2 regions of the Sporosarcina sp. P18a genome follow, and region 2 is predicted to be linked to the other one. Evidence: riboswitches for the same ligand, from Rfam matches in the RefSeq annotation. Region 2 holds a riboswitch; the other holds the start of a gene.

Region 1 (7,697 bases), on a different contig from region 2:
GTCCATTACACCGATTTTAATTGTATGGCGCTCAACACCTAGCAGATCTTCAATACGATTAAATAATTTGTTCGCAAATGCCGCCTCTTCTGGACTATGCATTTTCGGCTTTACGATATAAATAGAATTATGAAGCGAGTTTTTAAACGCTACATTTTCTTTAAAGTTATGCGTAGCAATTAAAGATGTAAGAACACCGTCCAAGATTCCTTCAGGTACTTCATTGCCATTTTCATCGAGAATTGCATTATTCGTCATTAAATGACCTACGTTACGTACGAACATTAATGAACGACCACGCAGTGTCAACTCTTTGCCGTCTACACCTATATACGTACGGTCAGCATTCAATTTTCTAGTAACTGTTTTACTACCTCGTTTGAATGTAGATTCCAAGTCACCCTTCATTAAACCAAGCCAGTTACGGTATACGCCCACTTTATCTTCAGCATCAACTGCGGCAATAGAGTCTTCACAGTCCATTAACGTAGAGAGTGCTGCTTCAATTACAAGATCTTTCACACCCGCCTTATCGCTTTTACCAATCGGGTTGTTCTTGTCAATAGCGATTTCGATATGCAATCCATTATTCACCAACAATACTGCAGTCGGTGCATCTTTGGATCCATTATATCCAACAAACTTGGACTCATCTTGCAATTGAGTCTTGTTACCGCTCTCAAGCGTTACTTCAAGTTTGCCTTCAACAATTTTATAAGCTGTTACATCTGCATGTGAACCTTCAGCCAAAGGCGCCGCTTGATCTAGCAAGTTTTTCGCGAAATCAATTACTTTCTGTCCACGAATCGGATTGTATTCAACACCCGCTTCAGCACCCGCTTCATTACTGATTACATCAGATCCGTATAGTGCATCGTATAAACTTCCCCATCGTGCATTCGCTGCATTTAATGCATAACGAGCATTATCGATCGGCACTACCAATTGTGAGCCCGCTTGGTTTGCGATTTCATGATCAACATTAGCTGTTGTCACTTTGAAATCTTCAGGAACTGGCTCTAAGTAGCCAATTTCTTGTAAAAACTCTTTATATTTAACGAAATCAATTTCGCCTTTATTATTTTGATGCCATTCACTAATGGCCTTTTGTAATTCATCACGTTTTTCTAATAGTGCTTTGTTTTCAGGAGCAAGTTCATGAATGAGCGAATCAAAGTTTGTCCAAAATTGATCATTTTGAATTTCTAAGCCCGGAAGAACTTCTTCTTTTACGAAGTTATATAGTTCTGTTGCGACCTGCAATTTACCTACTTGTTCATAGTTTGTCATGGATAAAAGCCACCCCTTAAAATTTTTCCGCTACACTGTTGTATAACATATAGCGATGAACACCCATCATTATCTATTATCCGGCAACACCCCATAGCCCGTCGATCTAAAATCGACACAATAAAGACAAATGATCTCTTCACTTGAAGACGTGTTAGTACATATCATACCTAAAGTCTAGTTTACTTTCAACTGAATTGTGAAAATTTTCACATCATAGTTATCCGCCTTCGAGACAACCTATTCATAAACAGTTATATAACAGTCGGCGTAATATGTTGTTTTATCATTTCGTATTATACTTCCATATCGTTAGTTGTTTTTTAGCATTTATCATTAAATTCTAACAGCGAGTTGACACACTATTTTGCATGTGATAGCTTTAGAGACAATCATCTGAATTGAATAGTTTGAAAAGTAGGTGGAATGAAAATACTTTCATTTCTTAAAAGGGAATCCTTTTCTTGGAGCGGTCCCGCCACTGTGAAGACGTTAATGCGTCCAGCCAGACACCTGCCTATTTTTCATGACGCTAATCCTACGGTGAATAGGGAAGTGTTAGACAGACGCAGTGTATAATCGCATGCTTACAAATAGCATGTTATTTTATACGTACTCGCATTTCTAACATTTCCCCTAGAGATGTTTTTTTTATTGAAAAAAATCAAGGGGGAAATTATCTATGGTAAAAAGCAGTATAACGGGCTATCCCGTAATAGGTGAAAATCGTGAGTGGAAACGTGTACTTGAAGCATTTTGGTCAAAGAAGATCTCGGAAGATGAGCTTCTTCAAACAACAAAAGAGATTCGCTTGGCAAACTTGAAGAAACAGCAAGATGCCGGGGTTGATTGGATTGCTGTGGGCGACTTCACATTGTATGATCGCGTACTGGATACGTCAGCCATGTTCGGAATCATTCCTTCACGCTATAACTGGAAAGGTGGACAAGTTTCCACTTCCACATACTTTTCGATGGCCCGCGGTAATGATGAGGCGGTTGCCTCCGAAATGACAAAATGGTTCAATACAAACTATCACTATATCGTGCCTGAATACGAAGGCCGGCGTTTTGAACTAACGGAAAACAAACCTCTAGCTGCTTATCGTGAAGCCAAGAGCGAACTGGGTATTGAAGGTAAACCTGTTCTACTAGGCCCCTATACATTACTAAAATTATCTAAAGGGTACGAGGATAAAGATGTACCATCCATTATCCTGCAACTGATACCCCTCTATCAAAAGGTATTACAAGAATTACAAGATGAAGGTGTACAATGGATCCAAATCGACGAGCCTATTCTATGTACATCAATAAGTTCAGATGAAATGAAGACTGTTACAGAAATTTATTCACAACTAACGAAAAATCTGAGCGGACTGAATATTCTTCTACAGACATATTTCGATTCAGTTGAACATTATAGAGAAACGATCGCGTTACCTGTTGCCGCTATCGGACTAGATTTCGTCCACGGACGCGAAAGAAATCTAGAGAACTTGAAGCAATATGGTTTCCCAGAAGATAAAATACTTGCGGCAGGAATTGTAGACGGTCGCAACGTATGGCGTTCCAATTTACGTGAAAAACTTACATTGACTGAAAAAATTCAACAGCATGTTACAGCTGATAATTTATGGATTCAACCTTCATGTAGCCTGCTCCACTCACCTGTTACGACTCGCTCGGAACAGAAACTAGATAAAACCATTTTGAACGCGTTAGCATTTGCCGACGAGAAGATTGAAGAAATTAAAGCTATTCAACTAGCAGTACAACATGGATATGAACAAGTTTCTAAGGCATTGGATGACAGTGAAGCAGCATTGACTGCATTTAATTCACTTCCTGCTCGCAATAATAAAGATGTACGTGAAGCGACTTCGGGAAGTCTACTATCAGACAGTAAGCGGAATCTTCCATTTGCAAAACGCAAAGTGAAACAACAGGAAAAATTCCAATTACCACTACTTCCGACTACCACCATCGGTAGCTTCCCACAAACACCGGAAGTACGGGCTACACGCAATAAATGGAGAAAAGGCGAAATTACAAATCAGCAATATAAAGATTTCGTTCAAGCTGAAATTAAAGAATGGATCGATATTCAAGAAGACTTGGGACTTGATGTATTGGTACATGGCGAATTCGAACGTACAGACATGGTGGAGTATTTCGGGGAAAAGCTTGACGGATTTGTCTTTACTGAAAAAGCATGGGTACAATCCTACGGCTCACGTTGTGTTAAGCCGCCAATTATCTTTGGAGACGTTGCGTTTATTAAACCAATGACTGTGGAAGAATCCGTTTATGCAAAATCTCTTACAGATCATGAAGTAAAAGGAATGCTCACGGGCCCTGTAACCATTTTAAACTGGTCATTCGTCCGTGATGACTTGTCTAGAGAAGAAGTGACAAACCAAATTGCATTGGCTTTGCGTAAGGAGATCGAAGCGCTTGAAGCAGCCGGTATTCATATGATCCAAGTGGACGAGCCGGCACTTCGTGAAGGTCTTCCATTGAAAAGAACTGAATGGAAACACTATCTGGACTGGGCCGTTAATGCATTCCGCGTATCTACTGCATCAGTCGAAGATACAACGCAGATTCATACGCATATGTGCTATTGTGATTTCAATGACTTTATTGAAGCGATTAGCGCGCTGGATGCAGACGTAATCTCCATTGAAACGTCACGTAGTCACGGCGACTTAGTCGAGGCTTTCAATGAATATCATTATGACAAAGGAATCGGTCTAGGTGTCTATGACATTCATAGCCCACGCGTTCCTGCAGTAGAAGAGATGACAGAGATTATTAACAAAGGTCTTGAAGTGCTCGAGCCTTCTCAATTCTGGATTAATCCTGATTGTGGTTTGAAGACGAGAAAGCGTGAAGAAACAGTTGCAGCGTTGAAAAATATGGTGGTTGCAACTGTACAGGCACGCGAAAAGTTAGGCATAGTAGCGGTAAAATAATGAATGTAGGACTGTCTTAGAAATCAATTCGGTTTCTAAGACAGTTTTTTTATTCATAGAGTGTAGAATTGAGTAGTTTGCATGGTGGTAGAAGGAGGATTTACATTTCAGAGGGAACATAGCCACACGAAGTCTCCCCTTTTATGCATCCTTTGCAAGAACAAACGAAGTGTTACGAGCATGCACTTTCATTGCACCTGAATTTGAATTACACATTACAAAAGAGGACGTCCCATGAAGTAAAGTAACTTCGGGGACATCCTCTTTTAACTCCATTACTAATTAGTCGAACTGCTTCGTTAGGTTCGCCATCTCAATAGCAGACACTGCTGCGTCCCAGCCTTTGTTCCCTGCTTTAGTCCCTGCACGCTCGATCGATTGCTCAATCGTATCCGTAGTTAGTACACCAAATATTACTGGGATACCTGATTGCATGCTAGCTTGTGAAACACCTTTTGCCACTTCATTACAAACAAAGTCAAAATGAGGAGTTGCTCCACGGATGACCGTGCCTAATGTAATGACTGCATCATATTTTTTTGAATCTGCCATTTTCTTTGCAATTAACGAAATTTCGAATGCACCTGGCACCCACGCTATATCTACATCGGCTTCATCTACACCGTGACGTTTGAACGCATCTTGTGCACCCGACAGTAACTTCCCTGTGATAAATTCGTTGAATCGTCCAACGACGATACCTACCTTTAACCCCGTGCCTACTAAATGCCCTTCAAATAAATTACCCATGTTTCATCTCTCCTCATAAAGTTAATAAATGTCCAAGTTTTTCTGCCTTTGTGTGTAGGTACTTTTCGTTCGCTTCATTGAATGGTAGCTGAATCGCAACGCGTTCAACCACTTCCAATTCATAGCCCTTTAAGCCAGCAATTTTCTTTGGGTTATTCGTCAGCAAACGCATTTGCGTAATACCAAGATTCCGGAGAATTTGTGCACCGATACCATAATCACGTAAATCAGCTGCAAATCCGAGTTTTTCATTTGCTTCTACGGTGTCATAACCTTGTTCTTGCAGTTCATAGGCTTTCAGTTTATTGATTAGGCCTATTCCCCTGCCCTCTTGACGCATATACAACAATACACCGCGCCCTTCTTCTTCAATTTGTGAGAGAGCAGCTTGCAGTTGCGGACCACAGTCACAACGGCATGATCCAAAGACGTCGCCTGTCAAGCATTCCGAATGAACTCTTACTAAGACCGGCTCTTCCGTTGTAACGTCACCTTTTACCAGTGCAACATGTTCTTTTCCTGTCATCGTTTCAGTATAGCCAATCATGCGGAACTCGCCATAATCTGTCGGTAGCTTAATCTCTGCTTCACGTATGACTAATTTCTCTCGTTGTAGACGATAATGAATCAGGTCTTGAATGGTGATGAGTTTCAGATCTAGTTCTTCAGCCATCTGACGTAATTCCGGCACACGCGCCATCGTTCCGTCTTCACTCATGATTTCACAAATTACGCCTGCCGAAGCACTGCCTGCCAGTCGCGCTAAATCGACCGCAGCTTCAGTATGTCCTGTACGTTCTAGTACACCGCCTGACTTCGCTACAAGTGGAAATATATGTCCAGGACGTTTGAATTCACCCGCAGTAGCACTTGGGTCCATCATTTTAACAATTGTATCTGCACGTTCAAATGCACTGATTCCAGTATGTGTAGAGCGATGATCGACACTAATCGTAAACGCGGTGCCATGTGAATCCGTATTATTATCGGTCATCATCTGTAATCCTAGTTGGGCAGCTTTTTGTTCTGTTATTGGCACACAAATCAAGCCTCGACCTTTCGTTGCCATGAAGTTGATGATTTCAGGCGTAATTTGGTCGGCTAGTGCCACGAAATCGCCTTCATTCTCTCGGTCTTCATCATCGACTACGATGACAACTTTACCTTGTTGTAAATCTTCTAATGCTTCTTCGATTGTATGGAACATCTTCATTCACTCCTTCACATAAATCCATGTTGTTGTAAAAAGTCTTTTGACATCGTTTGACCTGTATCTGGTCTTTTTCGCAACATATTCTCAACATACTTAGCGAGCATATCGCATTCGAAGTTGACAATATCTCCTACATGCTTTTTCGCGATGACTGTCATTTCCTGTGAATGTGGAATCAACGAAATCGTAATATCCGTATCTTTCACTTCGAAGATCGTCAATGAAGTACCATCCAATGCGATAGAGCCTTTATGCAACAGATAGGAGTCATATCCTTGAGGTAATGACAAGCGTATATATAATGCATTATCAACTGTTCGCTTGTCACGAATTGTAGCTATTCCGTCTACGTGCCCTGTGACAAAATGTCCGCCAAACCTACCATTTGCCGCGAGTGCCCGCTCCAAATTCACAGGACTTCCCGTCGCCAATTGTCGTAGTGAAGTAGAGGAAATGGTTTCAGGCATGACGTCCGCAGCAAATTGATCTTTTGTAAAACTCTTTACCGTCAAACAGACACCATTGACTGCGATGCTATCCCCTACTCTCACATCTGTCAAAACAAGGGATGCAGCTATCGTAACCGTCATAGATTGAGTACCTGGTTGTATTTGCTTAACTGAACCAATCTCTTCAATTATTCCTGTAAACATGATTCAATCACCCTCTTTCGGTACGGCTATGATTTTAATGTCTGGACCAATCATCTCTACACTTTCAAAGTTTAATGGAAACGCTTCATTCATCAATCGGGGATCCAGTCCGCCAATTGGTGTCAAAGATCCAATCCCTCCTAGCAATTTAGGTGCTACATAGCAAATGACTTTCTGCACTGCACGCGCTTTCACAAATGAAGCATTAATAGCTGCTCCACCTTCAACAAGCAATGTCATAACACCACGTCTTCCTAGTTCTAGTAGAATATCTTCTACAATCAACTGGGCTTTTTGCATTCGGATGATCTGGACATGCGGTTTCTCAAGTAACTTTTCACGTGTTAATTCCGCGTATTGCCCGCAAAAAATCCACGTCGGCGCTTCTACATTTTGAATGACTTGACTAGATTCCGGTGTTCGTAATGATGTATCTAAAATAACTCGAATAGGATGTCGTCCACCTAGGGGCAGTCTGGTGGTGAGAAGAGGATTATCGTGAAGAAGTGTTTGTACACCTACTAAAATTGCATCCTGTGTATGGCGAAGCTGATGGACATCGAGTCGTGCTTGCTCACTCGTCACCCACTTGCTATCTCCTTTGGAAGTCGCAATTTTACCGTCTATCGTCATAGCTGTTTTCATTGTCACATGAGGTGTTTTGGTTTTAATAAAATGAAAAAATGGTTGATAAAGTTTTTTAGCGCGTTCAACTGAAACAGATTCGGTTACTACCACTCCTGCTCCACGAAGTTTCGCAATACCTTTACCCGCTACAAGTGGATTGGGATCTGTTGTCGCAACATAGACATGC
Region 2 (7,697 bases):
AAGCGTTCAATTCACGGCGATTAAGCCATAGCATAAATGTGCCGATGATAAAAAACGGCAGGACCATCAGAATATAATTCCAGCCGCGCATCGATACGCTACCAAGCAGCCAACCGACGATCTGACGAAGTTCTTCTTGCGTTAACGCGATCATCAGCGACAGCACAGAGCCAAGAAATGAACCAAAAATGATTCCTGTTAAAATGATCGTCTCCATTTTCATCGACCGGTCGACCATTCGAGCAAAACCGATCACTAAAAACATCGTGATTGCGGCACCCATCATACTAAATACAGGTAAGGTGAACGCGCCAAGAACCGGCAGCGATATACCAAAAAAGAGTGTGATCACGGCGCCGACAGAGGCACCGGATGACACTCCGAGGGTGTAAGGATCAGCTAACGGGTTTTTCAAAAGCCCTTGGAACGCGGCTCCTGATATAGCCAGTGAGGCACCGACAATTCCGGCCAGCAACACACGTGGCATACGGATCTTCCACAAAATATTACTCGCGGTCGCATCCGATTGATTCCATAGCGTCTCTATTGGTATTTTCACTGTACCGATCGATACGCCGAGCCAGATTGCCACAAGGAGCGTGGCAATCGACACGACATAGGCGAGCGCAGTTTTATTCACCGAATACCTCAGGATAGACTGCTTTCGCAAACGATTCTAATCCGTCAGCCAAACGCGGACCTGTACGGCTTGTAATATCTTCATCCAGTTGAATGACTCGATCTTCTTTGATCGCAGTAACTGCATCAAACCCGTCACGCGTCTTAATATTTTCTACAACGTTTGGAACATAGCTATATATTGCCAAAATTACATCCGGATTTTCATCTACAATCGTTTCAGGACTGATCATAATCCAACCTTCTTCTGTCACGATGTTTTCAGCATTGATCATATCCAAAAACTGTTGTGGGAAAGTTCCTTTTCCTGCCGTGTAAATTTCAGGTGCATCGGAGTTTTCAATAAACACGCGCTTCTTGTCCGTAATGTCCGCTGCTTTCTTTTCGATATCAGCGACTTTCGTTTTCATATCTTCAACGATTTGATTCGCTTCCACATTTTTGTCCATAACTTTACCAATCAATTCAATCGTTTCATATGTCTCTTCAAATGTTCCTGCATTCTGTATAACGATCACAGGGATGCCTGCGTCACGAATCTGATTCAATCCTTCTTCATTCGAACCCAACATCATTTCATGTGCGAACACCGCTTCCGGTTGCAATGAAATCACTTTTTCTATGTTGACCGTAAAATCCCCTACTGTATCAAGCTCCGTTACTTCTTCAGGATAGTCATCGTTTTCTGTTACTGCGATGACTTTATCCCCTGCACCAATCCCGAATAATATTTCCGTGTTGCTTGGAAGTAATGAAATGACAGTTTCTGGCACTTTTTCAAATGTAACTTCTTTGCCAATCGCATCTGTCAGAGTGTATGGATAACTCGTTGTATCCGTTGATGCTTGTTCTGTTTTCGTTTCTTCGCCAGCTTGATTTTCATTTGCTGGTGTTTCTTCTTTTGCACTATCGCTTCCACATGCTGCGAGTAGTAGTACCGCGAGCATTGCTGTCAGCAGTAGTTGTAAAAACTTCTTCATGTGTGCTCCTCCTTTAATATGTGTGTTGCATTACGCAAGTCGCAGACACGAAAAAATCCTTCGATCATTCGAAGGATTAGGTGGGATGAAATCAGGACGTGACTTCTTCCATTACACCTATCCTCGTAGGTTGCTGCGGAACTTCATTTTCTAAAAAGGCAGGTGACCTGGCTTGTGCATAGCACGTACAGTGGCGGGACCGCATCGGATTTGAACCGATTTCACTTTTCATCTCTAGTATTGAGAACCTTTTAGAAGATATGTAATTATGCTTTATTATAGCGGTAATAGTGAGGGTTGTACAGGGCGGTGCTGATCTTTCAAAAGTCATCCCCACTTCCTACCTGTTCTTGTGGTGGTAGGTTGAACCGCGCTAAAACTGGAATAGACCGCGCATTTCGTGTTTAACACCGCGCAATTACTCTATGTAACCGCGCTAATCGTTGAGTGATCCGCGCTATTATGATGTGTAACCGCGCCGAACTGCTTGAAGATCGCGCTATTGGGATATTTCGTTGCATTTGATGAAACTTTGACAGGCAGTACTTCCAAAGACATAAAAAGCCAAGCAGTAAATAATCTGCTTGGCCGTTTTCGATATATTACATTCTTTCCGGTGCTTCAACGCCAACTAATTTCAACGCGTTCGCGATCGTCGTTTTAGTTGCTGTGATCAAAGCCAAACGCGCCTCGGACAGGTCTTTATTTTCCGGGTCGAGCACTTTATTCGCATTGTAGAAACTATGGAATGTAGCTGCGAGTTCTTGAATATAAGTTGTCACGCGGTGCGGTGCGCGCATGCGAGCTGAGTCGCTGATAAGTCTCGGGAAATCTCCAAGCTTCTTCAGTAGCTCCAATTCTTTCTCATCTTGCAACAGCGTGACGTTTTTCGTTGACGCTTCCACGTTCTGTTCTTTTGCCTGACGTAGGATTGAACAGATACGTGCGTGCGCGTATTGTGCGTAATAGACAGGGTTTTCATTGGATTTGGATACCGCCAAATCTAAATCGAAGTCCATTTGTGCGTCTCCTGAGCGCATCGCAAAGAAATACCGTACAGCGTCTAGTCCGACTTCTTCTACAAGTTCACGCAATGTGACCGCTTTTCCTGTGCGCTTGCTCATTTTGAATTTTTCTCCGTCTTTATAGAGCTGAACCATTTGCGCCACTTCTACTTCGAGCGTATCGCGGTCATAACCTAGCGCCTGGATTGCTGCTTTCATACGTGGAATATACCCGTGGTGGTCTGCTCCCCAAATATTGATCAGTTTATCAAATCCACGACTCAGCTTGTCTTGGTGATAGGCAATGTCCGGTGTTAAGTACGTGAATGAACCGTCTTGCTTGATCAATACACGGTCTTTATCGTCACCAAATGTAGTGGAGCGGAACCAAGTCGCGCCGTCTTCTTCATAGACATGGCCATTTTCACGAAGTTTTTGGAGTGCGATTTCGATCTTGCCGTTGTTATATAGGGATGTTTCCGAAAACCAGTTATCGAAATGAACACGGAAGTCCGTTAAATCTTTCTTTAGTTTATCCAATTCGATATTCAAGCCGTGTTCACGGAAAAATGCAAGTCGCTCTTCTTCTGGAACATTGACATACTTGTCTCCATATTGTTCAACGAGGCCTTTTGCGATAGCGATGATATCTGCACCGCGATAGCCGTCTTCTGGCATTTCTTTTTCTAATCCAAGTGCTTCGAAATAACGAACGTCAATCGATAACGCTAAGTTATTTATTTGATTACCCGCATCATTGATGTAGTATTCCCGCGCTACGTCATAGCCTGCTTTGTCAAGAATATTACATAATGAATCACCAAGTGATGCCCCGCGTGCGTGTCCTAAGTGCAAGTCGCCTGTTGGGTTCGCTGAAACGAATTCAACTTGGATCTTCTGTTGCTGTCCACTGTCGGAACGTCCGTAGTCTGCCCCTTGGTCAAGGACAGATTTCACGATATCTCCGAGACTATCTGTTTTCAAACGGATATTGAGGAAACCGGGTCCTGCAATTTCAATGGAGGCGATTGCCGTGTTTGTCGTATCAAGATGCTCCAAGATACTTTCCGCGATTGCACGCGGTGGCTTTTTCGCTAGTTTTGTCAACTGCATAGCGATATTCGCTGCATAATCGCCGTTCTCTTTACTTCTTGGTGATTCCAGTTTAATTTCCGGAATAGCTGCACCTTCGACTAGTTGTGCTTTCTCAATCGCTTCGTGCAATGCTTCTTTAATTTCATGTTGGATCTGCTCTACTGCATTCATTGTGTTACCTCCGAGTAGGTTATTGTCAAATGGTATTTCCCTAATAAACTTTCGTCTGAATGTAAGTCGTACGCTACCGTAAAACGTCCAGGTACCCACTCCAGTTGATTGGTATAAACAGCCAAATCCATAACGGCAGGACCATTACCGTACGTGCCAAAACGGACATCGTCTTGCCTGAACGGTAAGCGCATCTGCACACCGCCTTTACGCATGATGAAGGCATCTTCGGCATGTAATTTCACGGTCGTTCGGACTGCTGGCATTCCTTCTGTCCGTTCTTCAAACAATAAGTAGGCCTGCCCTTTTTTCTCAATGATCTCTCCAGTCGCCTGCATCGTATGCGTTTCCGCTTGCTGGTCTGGATGTTGAATAACGGAACGGAGCTGAACTTTCAATTTTGGCGCTTCCATTCGTTCACCGCCTTAAGTAAATAGATTCACTCATTATACACTTCTTCTGGTACCAGTTTCAATGTTACACGTCTAAACTTTTCCTACAGTCCGTTTAATCCGTCCATAACCGTCCCATACTGTCAAAAGATACTGAATGGAACGGGATGTGATGAGTAATGAAACGTACCGACTATATAAAATCCACCAATCGTAAAAAAATGAAAATGGTTGTATTATCCCTGTCGATCACGTCGATAGCCGCGATCGTGACGGTCTTAATCGCCCTTCGAATATATGCTCAAGTACTTGGTGCCCCTTCATTGAGCGTACCAAAGGCTTCATTGTTCCTCGATCATAGCGGGCATCAGATCGGGGATCACTTTTCGCAACATAGACGTTACTGGATGAAGCTGTCCGATATATCCCCTTTTCTTACGGATGCTTTCGTGGCAACTGAAGATAAACAATTTTATTCGCATAATGGATTTGATTATAAACGGATTGCGGGTGCAGTTCTGAAGGACGTCAAAACGATGAGTAAGGCACAAGGAGCGAGTACGATTACCATGCAATATGCGCGGAATCTGTATTTGACGCACGAAAAGTCTTGGACACGAAAACTCCATGAGGCGTTGTTTGCTTATCGACTGGAAGTTTTCTATGACAAGGATACGATTTTGGAAGGTTATTTAAATACCGTATACTTCGGTCATGGAATGTACGGGGTCGAAGCGGCGAGCCGATTTTATTTCTCAAAAGCGGCGAAAGAGCTGACATTGGAAGAAGCGGCTACGATTGCGGCGATTGCAAAAGGCCCTTCTATTTATTCACCCCTTGATAATCCCGAGAATTCACGCAACCGCCAACTACTCGTGCTCGATCAAATGGAGCAGTACGAGTATATTTCAGCCGAGCAAAAGGAACGCGCGGTAGAAGAGAGGATCGTACTGAAGACAGAGAGTTGGAAAGATATGAAGCAAGTGGCACCGTACTTTTTGGATGCTGCGTGGCAAGAGGCTGAAGACATCCTCGCTTCAAAAGGACGTGTACCTGCAGAAGGTGGCTGGCAAATTCGAACGACGTTGAATCAACAGCACCAACAAGCAGCGGAACAAGCAATTAAACAAGCTATGCCCGCAAATGACCTGCAAGTCGGATTTATTTCCATGGCTGCAGACACGGGGTTCGTGACGTCGATGATAGGCGGAGTGGATTTTGGCGACAGCTCCTTCAATCGAGTAACTCAAGCGAAACGTCAGCCGGGATCTGCGATGAAGCCCATCCTCTATGCAGCAGCGCTAGAAAAAGGTATGAATCCGTTAACATTCATGACAGCTGAAAAGACAGTGTTTACGTATGATGACGGACGTTCGACATATGAGCCAAGCAATATTAACGGGGAGTTTGCGGTGAAGCCGATTTCATTGGCACAGGCGATTGCCATTTCAGATAATATTTATGCAGTCAAAACGCTTGAGCAAGTTGGTTACAAGCCGTACACAAAAATGGCGCAGCGACTAGGCATCGATGTCTCGTTTCCCGAATCCCCAGCAGTCGCGCTTGGAACATCCGATGTGACATTATTCGAGATGACGACAGCGTATAATCGTATTGCGTCAAAAGGTAAACAAGTCGAACCCCAAATGATTCTATCGATTACGGATGCGAACGGAAAACTGGTCTATGAGCACCCTTCCAAGAAACCAAAGCAAGCCATGTCGGAACAAGACGCATTTGTGCTAACGCATTTGATGACAGGAATGTTCGACCCTGTTTTCAATGATTATTTAACTTCTACAGGCTTGTCAATGCGACCGAAACAAACACGACCTTATGCAGCGAAGTCCGGAACAACGATATCGGATCAGTATTTGATTGGATTCTCGCCCACATTAACTGCAGGCATCTGGACAGGCTTTGACCGTGGCAAGCAACTAGAGAATTTGGAGGATAAAACAGTTTCAAAAAAAGTCTGGATCGATTTCATGGAAGCGGCGCATGAAGGAACAGCCCCACAACCCTTCCTTCCCCCTTCAGGCGTACAAGGCGTCATTGTGGATATCGAAACTGGCGGGATTGCGGTCAATGATTGCGCAAAGCAACGACTGATCTATGTGAAGGATAAAGATGTACCGAAGAAGTTATGCACGGATCGCTCGTTGAGAGAACAACATTCGGGAGAAGAGGAAAATTCTAAAATGGAGTTATTCCCGTTTTCGTTTTTTGAGTGATAGAGCGGGAAACTGTAGTGATTGAGCGGCTGACGTGCGTGATAGAGCGCTTGGACGTTTGCATAGAGCGCTTAACGACAGAATATGAGCATTCGCACGCCAGCACAGAGCTAGTATCCACAAACTATAAGCACTGGAAGTAGATTTCATTGCTCAAATCCACATTAAAAAAGCCTCGTTCTCCGTATCCGCGGAGAACGAGGCTTTTTCGACCGTTATGTAGTAATCGAGTGAATCTGCACTGCTTGGGTTTGTGGTTTCATCAAACGATCATCTACATAGCGGGTGTCCTAGATTACAGCGCAAAGCTGTATGTTTAGTTTACTTCCTTTGTTGCAGACATTCAACCTCAAAGAGTACGTAATGCAAATTGTCACATTTTTGACGCATTTGACGAAAATTGTACTTTTTACGTATGCCGTTGGACGTCTTACTCTGTGCGCAAACCTTCGTGTAATTCAGGTGTACTACGTTCCCAAAGTTCTGCGTTATGTGATTTCAGAAAGTCCTTAAGAATTTTTTTCGAACGATCGTCCATTTCGTCTACGATAATTTGTCTCTTCATGGATTTGTCCATACGGTTGACGTGGTCTGCCAGTAACTTGTAGCCACGTCTCTTCTCACGGTTGACGATCATTTCGCAAGCTGTGATACCTGCGTAATACGGACCTTCTTCACGGTAATCAATGGTCACCCAAACGAGCCAGTATGGTTTGCCACCTTCAGAATCTTTGCGGTCTGTGGTAAATTTGATTCCCCGTTCCGTATCGCTACGGGCATGCATAGCCCCCATTTCCACTTGTGCTGTGCCCGCTTCTACATCGATGATCACAGGCGAAATGTTTTCCAACGACAACGAACCTATGCCGAACCCTTTATGTCCATCTGTTGGGTCATTTTTTATTATCGTAAAGCCTAACTTTGGTTTTGAATTTTGCTCATTTGCCATATAAATCGACCTCCGTCTCTGTTATTATATGTACTATACCTGAATTTTCTGCTAAGGAGGAAACTAAATGCCATACGTCACAGTAAAAATGCTTGAAGGACGCACTGACGACCAAAAACGGGCACTCTGTGAAAAAGTTACGCAAGCTGTTGTGGAAACGACTGGTGCTACTACTGACAGCGTAACAGTTTTCATTGAAGAAATGCCAAAAAACCATCTTTTTAAAAATGGAA

What was found. Region 2 has a riboswitch for cobalamin ahead of CSV75_RS09040 (ABC transporter substrate-binding protein). Riboswitches for the same ligand answer to the same signal wherever they lie in the genome.
Region 1: another riboswitch for cobalamin. It lies ahead of metE (5-methyltetrahydropteroyltriglutamate--homocysteine S-methyltransferase); the one in region 2 lies ahead of CSV75_RS09040 (ABC transporter substrate-binding protein).

What each region holds. Positions count from the first base shown of each region.
Region 1 is NZ_PDYQ01000001.1:63,292-70,988, reverse strand. It holds gene CSV75_RS00385 (malate synthase G) at 1-1,290, opposite strand, end outside; cobalamin riboswitch at 1,693-1,825, shown strand; gene metE (5-methyltetrahydropteroyltriglutamate--homocysteine S-methyltransferase) at 1,973-4,267, shown strand; gene ribH (6,7-dimethyl-8-ribityllumazine synthase) at 4,550-5,017, opposite strand; gene CSV75_RS00370 (bifunctional 3,4-dihydroxy-2-butanone-4-phosphate synthase/GTP cyclohydrolase II) at 5,031-6,224, opposite strand; gene ribE (riboflavin synthase) at 6,239-6,883, opposite strand; gene ribD (bifunctional diaminohydroxyphosphoribosylaminopyrimidine deaminase/5-amino-6-(5-phosphoribosylamino)uracil reductase RibD) at 6,887-7,697, opposite strand, start outside.
Region 2 is NZ_PDYQ01000002.1:321,626-329,322, forward strand. It holds gene CSV75_RS09035 (FecCD family ABC transporter permease) at 1-640, opposite strand, end outside; gene CSV75_RS09040 (ABC transporter substrate-binding protein) at 633-1,619, opposite strand; cobalamin riboswitch at 1,760-1,886, opposite strand; gene argS (arginine--tRNA ligase) at 2,222-3,889, opposite strand; gene CSV75_RS09050 (YwiB family protein) at 3,886-4,302, opposite strand; gene CSV75_RS09055 (transglycosylase domain-containing protein) at 4,461-6,515, shown strand; gene CSV75_RS09060 (YwhD family protein) at 6,946-7,464, opposite strand; gene CSV75_RS09065 (2-hydroxymuconate tautomerase) at 7,532-7,697, shown strand, end outside.